4 regions of the Pseudoalteromonas sp. T1lg24 genome follow, and region 4 is predicted to be linked to each of the others. Evidence: predicted binding sites of a transcription regulator. Region 4 holds the regulator's gene; each other region holds the start of a gene.
The links. The regulator ArgR, encoded in region 4, controls arginine synthesis, uptake and breakdown. The targets are predictions, from matches to a motif close to ANTGAATANNTATTCANT.

Region 1 (3,188 bases), on a different contig from region 4:
TGTTTGGCCCTTAGTAAAAGTAACATAGGCGGCAATTTTGAGAATAATATTATGAACCAAACAGTGTGTGCTGCGTCAAATCAAGCAAATAATAAAGAGCACACCAAGGAGAAATTTGTGCAGTATTGGATCCGAAATTCATTGGTTGTCGCTATCTCAATGGCGATTACTGCTTGTTCTGTTTTCACCAATGATTCGCATCATAAACGCAATTACCGTGTTAATGATGAACTTAAAGTGCCAGGTAACCTGACAAAACCATACAAAGATCCTGCCTACGATCTTGACTCGGCACAATATACATCAGCTGAAGAAAGTGCGTTATATCTGGTAAAAGCACCGGCTCAAGTGCTTACTTTCGCACAAGGTTCATGGATTAACGAAGGCGATAAAGAGTCGCGCATTTTCTTCGATAAAAACGAAGGCATTCAAGATTTAGAAAGTTTTATTTGGCAAGCGATTGACGATTTATTTGTTGAGCGCCAAGTAACCACAGAAAATAAAGCTGACAATTACGTAGTGACTAACTGGCATACAATTGAAGAGCCAATTGATGTTTGGTGGTGGCAAGAAGAGCGCGAATTAAGCCGTCAAAAATTTAAGTTTATTGTTGAAACTGAAGAGCATAAACGCACCGCATCGGTAAAGGTTGAATTAGTTGATTTTGAATCAAAATACGACGAGTTAACAGCGGTACTGCAGCAGCGTTTAGAAGTGGCGGCGCTAAATGAGTTTATTGGTCAGTTCGACTTTAACTACCGACAGTTAATGGTTGAATTAAATAAAGCACGCGGCATTGTATCGCTGCAAATGGGCTTTGATGACAAAGGTAACGCGGCGTTTGTAACTGAGCAAAAAGCACGTGATATTTTTGAGCGCTTCCCAAGCTTCTTAGAGCGCGTTGGTTTCAATATTGATGAAATCGAACAATCTCGTAACTTAATTTTCGCCACGTACGAAACACCAGACGAAAGCGTTTGGGATTCAATTTGGGGTGATGACGTTCGTAAACTGCCACTTGAAGCAGGTCAGTATCAATTATTGGTTGCTGAAACGAACACCGGTGGCACATCAATTACTTGGCTTGATGCTGAGGGTGAAACATTAGAGCCGGGCACGTTAAGCGATACACTACAAGTTATTTTAGCCATGCTAAAAGAGCGCGGTGTAACCGTTCAATAATTTATAAAATTGGATTAGCAAAAAAGAGCCCTCGGCTCTTTTTTGCTTTTAAACGATAGAAAAGTAGCGATTAAAATAGCAAATAAGTAAATGGTTATGCATTTTGTTGGCAAAGATATGCAAATCAATTTACCGCTATCACTTTAAAGGTAACAAGTATGAGTTTGGAAGCTAATCAATCGACTGCGCCACGCAGTAATTTTGCGACCATAATGATTTTCCTTATTCCGTCATTAATAGGCGTGTTTTTATTTATGACACCGATTAACTATGGTGGCGAATTCACTATCCCCATAGCGATATTGGCTAAGGAATTAAAAGGCGCGTTAGCACACTCAATTACGCTTATTGTGACATCGGTGATTGTGTCAATGGCAGTAATATCGGGCTTAGCTACGCTATTTAAACCAAAGTTTTTAAAAGCGGGTAGCTTTGTCCGTCACTTACTGATTGTGAGCCCGATTTGGCTTGTGGCACGTACGTTAGGCGCTATTTTTGTGCTAATGGCGTACTTAAAAGTCGGTACGTTTTCGATTGGTGACACCAAAATTGAGATTCACTCAGACGCAGTTGGTGGCTTGGTCCTGCACGAGTTGATGCCAATTCTATTTTCGGTATTTATTTTAGCTGGTTTATTACTGCCTTTATTGCTTAATTTCGGTTTGCTTGAATTAGTCGGTACGTTACTGACTAAAGTAATGCGTCCACTTTTTGGTGTACCGGGTCGCAGTGCCGTTAACTGTGTTGCCTCTTGGTTAGGTGACGGCAGTGTGGGTATTTTAATGACTGCGAAGCAGTATGAAGAAAAACATTATACACAGCGTGAAGCGGCGATTATTGGTACAACTTTCTCGGCGGTTTCAATTACCTTTTGTTTGGTGGTTATTGGTCAAGTAAAATTGGCGCATTTATTTGCACCGTTTTACCTTACTGTTTGTATGGCGGGTATTGCCGCTGCACTGATTGTTCCGCGCTTGCCTCCACTTAGATTCAAAAAAGACATATACATTGATGGTGAAGAAGTAAAAGGTAACCCAGAGGCATTACCTGAAGGGAAAACCTTGTTTAAACATTCACTAGATGTGGCACTTGATAAAGCACGTCATGCGCAAACAATTAAAGAAACGCTTATCGATGGTTTAAAAAATGCCGTTGATATGGTGTTTGCGGTACTGCCAGTAGTTATGGCGATCGGTACGATTGCTCTTGTGATTGCTGAATATACGCCAGTATTTCAATGGTTAGGCACACCGTTTATTCCACTGTTTGAACTGATGCAAATTCCGGAAGCTGAAAAGGCTGCGCAAACTGTGGTTGTGGGCTTTGCCGATATGTTTATTCCATCAATTTTGGCGGCGCAAAATATTAACAGTGAACTTACGCGTTTTGTGGTTGCGGCAATGAGTGTAACCCAGTTGATTTACATGTCTGAAGTGGGTGCACTGTTACTAGGTAGCAAAATTCCAGTAAATATCTTTGAGTTATTTATGATTTTTATTTTGCGTACATTAGTAACGCTACCGGTAATTGCCTTAATGGGACATTGGTTAGTAGGCTAATTTTCTTGATCTTTTTCGGCTCGCTGTTTTTCTTCTAATGAGCGGCGAGCTTTTTCTATCGGATCTTGATTAAAGTTTTTCATATCCATTTTTGCGGAATGCTTTAGTAACGCGATATTGCTCCAAATCACGCCAAGCACAATTGCGATTATTAAGATTGTGGCCCAGATGCTCATAGATTTGCCTAAAAGTTGTGAATTTCTTTAATTTTAACCCAGTAAATGGAACTTAATAAGTTCTTTTTCATCAATTAAATAGTTGTTACTATTAGCGCGTTTCGCGTAATTACATTTTATTCTGGAGCACTGCGTTGTCACTTGAGCGAGTATTAGTTTGGCCTGAGGCTTATCCACTTTTATTAAAAGGTTTGTTAGAGCAAAATGGCGCATTTATTTTGGATGCCCTTGAAGCTTGGCCGAAATGCGAAGAGACCAAAGACGCGCAAGG
Region 2 (3,188 bases), on a different contig from region 4:
GTAAAATTAGAAATATCGCGGACGCGTAGCTCAGCTGGATAGAGTACCTGGCTACGAACCAGGCGGTCGGAGGTTCGAATCCTCCCGCGTCCGCCACTTCTTTTGAAGTGACATCAACCGACAAAAGTCGGTTTTTTTGTCTCTATTATTTAATAGAAACAAACATCAGTGTTAGATGTAAAAACTAAGCATATTACGAACTCGATGCACAACTGGATAGGTTATTTAGGTTGGCTACGAACAAGGTTCGTAAACATCAGTGTTAGATGTAAAAACTAAAGTATACTGCGGACGCGTAGCTCAGCTGGATAGAGTACCTGGCTACGAACCAGGCGGTCGGAGGTTCGAATCCTCCCGCGTCCGCCACTTCTTCTGAAGTGACATCAACCGACGAGAGTCGGTTTTTTTATGTCTGAAATTCAATGAAACGAAACTGTAAACGCGTAGCCCTGCTGGATAGAGTACCTGGCTACGAACCGGGCGGTCGGAGGTTCACTTTTTTAGGTAAACAAGTCCCGCGTCCGCCACTTCTTCTGAAGTGACATCAACCGACGAGAGTCGGTTTTTTTGTGCCTAAATTTCATTACTTATTTATACCTAGATCGAGTTGGCTACGAACACGGTTTGTAAATATCAGTGTTAGATGTAAAAACTAAAGCATACTGTGTACGCGTAGCTCAGCTGGATAGAGTACCTGGCTACGAACCAGGCGGTCGGAGGTTCATTCTTTTAGGTAAATAAGTCCCGCGTCGACCATCTCTTTTGAAGTAACATCAACCATTGAGAGTCGGTTTTTTTTGTGCCTAAATTTCATTACTTATTTATACCTAGATCGAGTACCTGGCTACGAACCAGGTGGTCGGAGGTTCACTCTTTTAGGTAAATAAGTCCCGCTTCGACCATTTACTTTAGGAGACACTTACCAACTTGGCGCGGTTGCCGATATGTGAAATTCGGTTATTCTCTTTCTCTTTCTCTTTCTCTCTCAAATCTCAAATCTCAAATCTCAAATCTCAAATCTCAAATCTCAAATCTCAAATCCTAGTCCAGCCACAAACGTATCTGGCTAAATTGCCTATTTTCAAACGCTTTTCATTGTTACTTTACGTTAACGTAAAGTGTACTTTGAATTTGAATAACCATTCTTATCGAACAGTATAAGTTAGAACATAAAAATTGGTCTTACCAATTTCATGTTTTATTTCTAGAATAACTCTTTCCGAATAGATTGATTTGATTATAACGCTAGGTGTTTAATTTCTATTGCCTAGCTAGTCAAACATGACTAATCATGGGGCAAAATAAGTCATGAAATAAGCTCATGTTTGTCATCTTTTTAGCCTATTGTTAATGGAGTGTTTAATAATGTATAGTGTTGTGAATTGGTTTTACCAATTGACAACTAAGTTTAAGTGATCAATATTGATTACCAATTTTGAATAGTTATTAAAAATATTTAACTAAAAATTCTTGATTGAGGTGGGGAATGGACGTATCAGGATTGCTGTTAGAGGCGGCTGTTTTAATGTTAACAGGTATGGTGGTGGTATTTGTCTTTTTAACGATACTAATTTTTACCATCAAAGCAATGTCTAAAGTACTTGCGAATTTTCAAACGCCTGAGGTAACGCCAAATCCAGTTAAATTATCTGGGAATCAAGTACCAACAAGCCACGTAGCTGCGATTGCCGCGGCAGTTAAGCAATACCGCGAAAAGCAATAATAAGAAGGGGCCAAATCATGTCACAACTAAAATTAACAGAATTAGTACTGCGCGATGCACACCAGTCATTACTCGCGACCCGTTTACGCTTAGAAGATATGTTACCAATTGCTGAAAAGCTAGATAAAGTAGGTTATTGGTCAATGGAATCGTGGGGCGGGGCGACGTTTGACGCATGTATTCGTTATTTAGGTGAAGATCCTTGGCACCGCATTCGTGCGTTAAAAGCGGCAATGCCGAATACCAAACAGCAAATGTTGCTTCGTGGTCAAAACTTATTAGGTTACCGTCATTATGCTGATGACGTGGTAGAACGTTTTGTTGAACGAGCACATAAAAACGGTGTCGACGTTTTTCGTATTTTTGATGCAATGAATGATGTGCGTAATTTAGAAACTGCTATTAAGTCGGCGGTAAAAGTAGGGGCACACGCACAAGGTACAATCTCATACACAGTTAGCCCTGTGCACAATCTGCAAATGTGGCTTGATCAAGCAAAACAATTGGAAGATTTAGGCGTTCACTCTATTTGTATTAAAGATATGGCGGGTTTGCTTAATCCATACGATGCAGAAAAACTAATTACCGGCTTAAAAGAGACAGTTGCTGTACCAATCGCAATGCAATGCCACGCAACAACCGGACTAAGCACCGCAACGTATCAAAAAGCAATTGATGCTGGTATAGATATGCTTGATACAGCAATCTCAAGCATGAGTATGACCTATGGCCACAGCGCTACTGAAACGATTGTATCAATCGTAGAGAATACTGACCGTGCAACCGGCCTTGATATGAACTTACTGGAAGAAATTGCTGCGTATTTTAGAGACGTACGTAAGAAATACGCTAAGTTTGAAGGCAGTCTAAAAGGCGTTGATGGCCGTATTTTGTTAGCGCAAGTGCCAGGTGGCATGTTAACAAATATGGAAAATCAGCTTAAAGAACAAGGCGCTGACGATAAGTTAGACGATGTATTGTTGGAAATTCCTAAAGTGCGTGAAGATCTTGGCTTTTTACCGCTTGTTACACCGACATCGCAAATTGTTGGTACCCAAGCAGTGTTAAATGTTTTAACCGGTGAACGTTACAAGTCGATCACCAAAGAGACCGCTGGTGTGCTTAAAGGCGAATACGGTTCTACCCCTGCGCCCGTAAATAAAGAATTGCAAGAGCGTGTACTTGATGGCGCAGAGCCAATCACGTGTCGCCCTGCAGATCAAATTGAACCAGAACTCAGTAAATTAGAGCAAGAGCTTGATGAAATTGCACAAAAAGATAAATTAGATTTAGCCGATGATGTGATAGATGATGTATTAACGTATGCATTATTCCCGCAAATAGGTTTGAAATATCTTAAAAACAGAAATAATCCTGAGGCGTTTGAGCCAGCACCAAGTAATGAGCCACTGCCTACTGAGCAGGTACCTGCGCCAAAACCAAGTGGCAAAACAGAGCATTACAG
Region 3 (3,188 bases), on a different contig from region 4:
CTTAAAACCATTACTAATTGCCGCGCCCATTAATTGCTTATTTGCACAGCCCGCAAGCGCACCAACAATGTAAGGCATTTGTTCACGCGGACTAATACGCAGGCCAAGGTGCTTTGACGTAACAAAGCCCGCATCGCTTAACCAGCTATCTACTAATGAGCCACCGCCATGAACTAGAATAAATTTGTCTTCAGGCTTTTGATGCAGCACATCAATTAACGCTTTTGCAGCGTCAATATTATTTAATACCGCGCCACCTAGCTTAATTACCCAATTAGCCATGATTCACTCCTTGAAAGCCACTATGAGCAGGCAGTCCTAAAGTTAAATTAATACATTGCAATGCTTGGCCTGACGCGCCTTTAAGTAAATTATCAATCGCAGAAATAACTATGAGTTGTTCACCCTGTAACTGCCAACCAATATCAACAAACGGCGTGTTCTCAACACCTTTAATTGATGGAATAACATCGCCAAGTAAGCGAATTAAAGGCTCATCAGCAAGCACCTGATATGACTCAGCTATTTGCTTTGCAGTCGTGCCTGGTTTTACTTTGACATAGATAGTTTCAAGAATACCGCGCTTAAAATTACCTAAATGCGGTGTGAACAACACCTTGTGGTCAAGGTATTTTTCAATTTCAGGGCCATGTCTATGATTAAACAAACCGTAAGGTTTTAGGCTCACTTCGCAAAAATGCGTTGCCACATTGGCTTTACGCCCAGCGCCAGTAACACCAGAAACCGCATTGATAATCACAGTATCATCAGTAAGTAAGCCAGCTTGTTTTAATGGTTTGAGGGCATTTAGCGCAGCGGTTGGGTAACAACCAGGTACTGCTACTAGCTGTGCACTTTTGATTTGATCTTTTTGCCATTCAACAAGACCATAAACGGCTTGTTCTAATAGCTCAGGGCTAGTGTGTTTAAAGCCATAATAGGTTTCATAGTCATCATTTGATGACAGACGAAAGCCTCCAGATAAATCAAATACTCTTTTGCCCATTGCTAAAAACTGAGGTGCAAGTTCGACACTGACTGAATGTTCAGTGCATAGGCAAATGGCATCGGCATTTTGTTCGATTACTGAAAATGCCTCACTATTTAACGGCGCTAATTCACCTACAACAATGCCATTTAGTTCGGGGTAAAGACTAGCAAGCGATTTACCTTTATCTAGGCTATTTTCAGACACATACATACCCACTAACTTTAGCGAGTTATGTAGAGAGATTAATTTGGCAAGCTCAGCACCTGAGTAACCGCTTGCACCAACGATAACGATATTCATATTTTTTCCAAAAAACTATTAAGGGTATAAAGACAAGTTTTCAAAAAGTGTTATCGTCGTAAAATTGAGTTCTGCATGCTGTTAGTCTCGGTACTAATTATTTCAAAATAATGAATTGAAATGCAGAATAAACCAATGTAAATTTATATTCAACTTTTTTGCATAATTATTTATTAAATATTTTGAGGTAATCATGTCGCAATTACACTTTCTTGATATGTATGGTGCACTTATTGCCGCACCGTCGATTAGCGCAACGGTGCCATCACTCGACATGAGTAACCGCGAAGTCATCAATTTATTGGCAAGTTGGTGTGAGTCACTAGGCTTTGCAGTCGAAATTACGGAACTTGATAATAATCCCGGAAAATACAATTTAGCGGCAAAGCTAGGTACAGGTGAAGGCGGTTTAATGCTGGCAGGACATACAGACACAGTGCCATTTGACGATAGTCGTTGGCAGTTCGACCCGTTCAAATTAAGCGAACAAGACAATAAGTTTTATGGCTTAGGCAGTATCGATATGAAAGGCTTTTTTGCTTTTGTTTTAAATGCATTACAAGAAATAGATAACGATACTGGACTCACTAATCTAAAACAGCCTATTACAATTTTAGCGACCGCAGATGAAGAAACTACAATGGCTGGCGCAATTGAAATCGCCAAACAGAATAAACTAAAGCCAGCTCGTTGTATTATAGGTGAACCTACCGACATGGTGCCTGTTTATACTCATAAAGGACATATGTCGACAGCTATTCGTGTAACAGGTAAAGCAGGTCATAGCTCTGATCCTGATGCGGGTTTAAACGCGATAGAAGTCATGCAGCTTGTGATTAGCCAGCTATTAAAACTAAAAGAAGACATAAAGAATAAATATTCATTATCAGATTTTAAAATACCCTACCCAACTTTAAACCTTGGACACATCCATGGTGGTGACAATGCCAACCGCATTTGTGGATGTTGTGAGCTACATATTGATATGCGCCCAATTCCCGGTATTAGTATTCCAGAACTTCAAGCAATGCTGTTGCAGGCGGTAGCACCGATAAATGACCAATATCCAAACGCGGTGGCGGTACATGATTTGCACGAACCTATTCCCGCGTTTTCAGGCAGCACCGATAGCAGTTTAGTAAAACTTGCTGAAAAACTGTCAGGTGAAAAAGCACAAGCAGTAAACTATTGCACCGAAGCGCCTTTTTTACAACAACTCGGTTGTGAAACAATCGTAATGGGCCCAGGCTCAATACAACAAGCCCATCAACCCGATGAATTTTTAGCGATGGAAAAAATAAAACCAAGCCAAGAGATGATTAAGCAGCTTATTGTCGCATCCTGTTTCTAAAGCCCCTCGCCTTGCTCATGTAGCTTAATAAAGGCGTTAAAGATCAGCTCATCAATATCACAAAATGGTGAGCTGTCGATGACACCCGTTATCAACTCAATAGGGCTATCATGGTGCACTTCAAAATCAACGTCATTCATTTGCGTAATCAAACAATCAAGTAGCTCTTGCGTATTATGTTTGTCCGCATTGCTTACTAGCGCAACAAACCCATTTTCATCGTAATGCGCAATTATATCAGTCGCTCTAAATGTGGTTTTATAAAGTTCAGCTGTCGTATTTAAAATAGTTCTATACTTCTGGCGATCATGACGATAACTAAGCAGCCCTTTCATAAACAAATACACTACCGAAACTTTAAGATTTAACTTTTGGCACACCTTTAAACTAATCGGCGCTAATAACTTAAAACCGGCTTTGTTTGATAACCCTGTTACAGGGTCAGTGGTATTTGGTAATTTATTTACTAATTCAAGTTCTACAAGCACCGCAAGCTCTTTTAACAAGGTAATATCGTCGGTATTAAAACTACGTGGTTTGCTATCA
Region 4 (3,188 bases):
TGGTCAGCGATTAGCTATTGATGTTCGTCCGCATTTGGTTAATTATTTCGCTTATACTAATAACAATTAAGTAGGAAATCCGCTATGCCACAAGCGCAATCAGGAGTTTGTGCTGAAGCCAATTTACATGGTGTGCATTTATTTTTAAATGTATTAGATGGCCAAGAACTCAGCTTGTCGAAAAAATTGGCAAGTATTATTGATATGCAAGAGCGGTTTGATCACGAATTTTCAGAAGCGCTTGTGTCTTGTGTTGTGGCGATAGGTTCGCAATTCTGGCCACATATTTACCCCAGTAAAATGCCAAAAACCTTGGCAGGCTTTCCGCAATTTGAACATATTGAGCATGCTACGCCGTCACGTCCAATAGATTTAATGATTCAAATTAGGGCAGATCGCCTTGATGTTGTTCATTTGTTTGTGATGGAAGTGATTGAATTACTGAGTGGTGATATTGAGCTGATTGACCAAGTTAAGTGTTTTCATTATTTAGATGGTCGTGACCTAAATGGCTTTATTTATGGTGTTGCCAATCCCCATGGTCGCAAAAAGCAGCTTGTTGCTTTAGTGGGAGAGGAAGACGTTGCATTTTCTGCGGGCAGCTATATTCATGTGCAGCGTTATCGTTATGATTTAAAGGCGTGGCAAGAAATCTCAAAAGCTGAACAAGAAATTGTAATGGGTCGAATGGCTAATTCTAACCAAGCGGTTAGCTGCGCTCCGGAAAACAGTCATAGTGCGCGTACAGAGCTTTACGATGACCATGGCAATGCATTATTTTTAAATCAAGGCATGCCATTTGCTGATATTAACCAGCAGGGCTTTTTATTTATTAGCTGTGCAAATAACGGCTATGCCTTTCAAACGCTTCTCAAACACCGTTTAGGCTACATTGATGATAATGGCCCTGATATGTGGCTGGAGTTTGCGAAAAGTGATTTTGGTGCGGCATTTTTTGCACCATCAGTGAATATGTTAAGGGAATTAGCAAGGTAGCAGAGAGTTCATCAATGAGGATGGACTCTCAAAAATAGAGTTACACGTTTTCAAATAAGTTTTTTACGCGTTCAAGCGTGACATCAATTTCTGAAATCTTTGCTGGCGCAATAAAAATCGTATCATCACCGGCAATAGTGCCTAACACACCGTCTGCTTTGCCAAGTGAATCAAGCAAACGTGCAATTAGTTGTGCTGCACCTGGGCTGGTACGAATGATGATCATCATTTCGTTATGCATAATATCAATTACCAGTTGGCGCAGCGGACTTTTCGCTGTCGGTACACCCATTTCTGCAGGTAAACAATACACCATCTCTTGTTTTGCATTACGTGTACGTACAGCACCAAATTTACTTAACATGCGAGACACTTTGCTCTGACTAATATTGTCAAAACCCATGTCTTTTAAGGCATCAACAATCTCGCCTTGTGAACCAAAGTTTTCTTCTTTTAAGAGGGCTTTGAACGCTTTAACCAGCGCTTCTTGTTTATCTTGTATTTGCATGTGAACGGGCTGTTTAACCAATTGATGGACGTTACCTTAAATTTTACACAAGTTAGGCTTAATTGCATTAATAAAATCGTCATCTTAATTCAATTAGAGTTGAATTAATCTCAATGAAAACGCGATTTTTTTAATTGATAGCGTTGTCAACTAATCTAGTCGGATAAAGTTTACAACTATGGTCGAGATTTATATAAAAAATACCTGTTTTATTTGTTTTTATGCGCACTTTTCATTATCTTTATGGCACTTTTTTAAATACCTACCTCTAATCACGGAGAATTCACATGAAAGTTGCAGTTTTAGGCGCAGCTGGTGGTATCGGCCAGGCCCTTTCTTTATTACTTAAAACACAATTACCAGCTGGTTCTGAGCTATCGTTATACGATGTAGCGCCAGTTGTTCCAGGTGTTGCTGTTGACCTATCACATATCCCAACTGCAGTTAAAGTTGAAGGTTTTGGTAAAGACGATTTAGATGCAGCACTTGCTGGCGCAGATATCGTAATTATTCCAGCAGGTATGCCGCGTAAGCCGGGTATGGACCGTGCAGACTTATTCAATGTTAATGCAAGCATTGTTAAAACACTTGCTGAAGGCATTGTTAAAAACTGTCCTAAGGCGCTTGTAGGTGTTATCACTAACCCTGTAAACGGCACTGTACCAATCGTTGCTGAAGTATTCAAAAAGGCAGGTACTTACGAAGCTAACCGTGTATTCGGTGTTACAACGCTAGACGTTATCCGTTCAGAAGCGTTCATCGCTGAACTTAAAGGCGTAGACGTTGCTTCTGTTAAAGTACCAGTAATCGGTGGTCACTCAGGTACAACTATTCTTCCACTTCTTTCACAAGTTGAAGGTGTTGAGTTCACAGCAGAAGAAGTTGAAGCACTTACTCCACGTATTCAAAATGCAGGTACTGAAGTTGTTAACGCAAAAGCGGGTGGCGGTTCAGCGACACTTTCAATGGGCGCAGCAGCTGCACGTTTCACTCAGTCTTTAGTTAAAGGCTTACAAGGTGAAGAAGGTGTTATCGATTACGCATACGTTGCTGTAGAAGGCGGTGACGCAGCTTACTTCGCACACCCAGTACGTTTAGGTAAAAACGGTGTGGAAGAAATCCTTTCTTACGGTGAGCTTAGCGCATTCGAAGAGAAAGCGAAAAACGATATGCTTGAAACGCTTAACAAAGATATCAACGAAGGTATCGACTTTATCAACGGTTAATTCCCCGATAAGTTGTTACAGTAAAAAAGGCCGCAACTGCGGCCTTTTTTGTTGATAGCTAAAAATAAAAAAAGGCGCTGATCGCGCCTTTTCATGGTAAGAAAGATTAACCTTGTTTGCTTGCAACCCAATCGTTTACAAAGCCTTCAAGAGTATTAAGTGGCACAGGACCGCTCTTAAGTACCACATCGTGGAATTCACGGATATCGAACTTTTCGCCAAGTTGCTTCTTCGCGTTTTCACGCAGTTCAACAATCTTAATCATACCAATTTTGTAAGCCGTAGCTTGTGAAGGCATTACAATGTGACGCTCTACCATTTTCACACCGTCTGACGTTGCATTTGGCGTGTTATTTACATAGTAGTCAATACCTTGTTGACGGGTCCACTTCATTGCGTGAATACCTGTATCCACAACTAAACGACATGCACGCCATAATTCCATTGCAAGACGACCA

Region 1: C2M30_RS10175 (YjiH family protein) is a predicted target of ArgR. The motif match lies at 1,268-1,285, and genes of this name have one in related genera.
Region 2: C2M30_RS12030 (OadG family protein) is a predicted target of ArgR. The motif match lies at 1,263-1,280, and genes of this name have one in related genera.
Region 3: argC (N-acetyl-gamma-glutamyl-phosphate reductase) is a predicted target of ArgR. The motif match lies at 1,449-1,466, and genes of this name have one in related genera.

The regions. Positions count from the first base shown of each region.
Region 1 is NZ_PQCB01000016.1:608,524-611,711, reverse strand. It holds gene bamC (outer membrane protein assembly factor BamC) at 52-1,182, shown strand; gene C2M30_RS10175 (YjiH family protein) at 1,341-2,741, shown strand; gene C2M30_RS10170 (DUF2897 family protein) at 2,738-2,917, opposite strand; gene C2M30_RS10165 (ankyrin repeat domain-containing protein) at 3,052-3,188, shown strand, end outside.
Region 2 is NZ_PQCB01000018.1:248,318-251,505, reverse strand. It holds tRNA gene C2M30_RS12040 (tRNA-Arg) at 20-96, shown strand; tRNA gene C2M30_RS12035 (tRNA-Arg) at 290-366, shown strand; gene C2M30_RS12030 (OadG family protein) at 1,487-1,723, shown strand; gene oadA (sodium-extruding oxaloacetate decarboxylase subunit alpha) at 1,741-3,188, shown strand, end outside.
Region 3 is NZ_PQCB01000006.1:383,397-386,584, forward strand. It holds gene argB (acetylglutamate kinase) at 1-282, opposite strand, end outside; gene argC (N-acetyl-gamma-glutamyl-phosphate reductase) at 275-1,291, opposite strand; gene argE (acetylornithine deacetylase) at 1,485-2,642, shown strand; gene C2M30_RS04815 (GAF domain-containing protein) at 2,639-3,188, opposite strand, start outside.
Region 4 is NZ_PQCB01000004.1:273,059-276,246, forward strand. It holds gene C2M30_RS02540 (ABC transporter ATP-binding protein) at 1-70, shown strand, start outside; gene C2M30_RS02545 (Dyp-type peroxidase) at 85-996, shown strand; gene argR (transcriptional regulator ArgR) at 1,037-1,504, opposite strand; gene mdh (malate dehydrogenase) at 1,792-2,730, shown strand; gene C2M30_RS02560 (DUF885 domain-containing protein) at 2,837-3,188, opposite strand, start outside.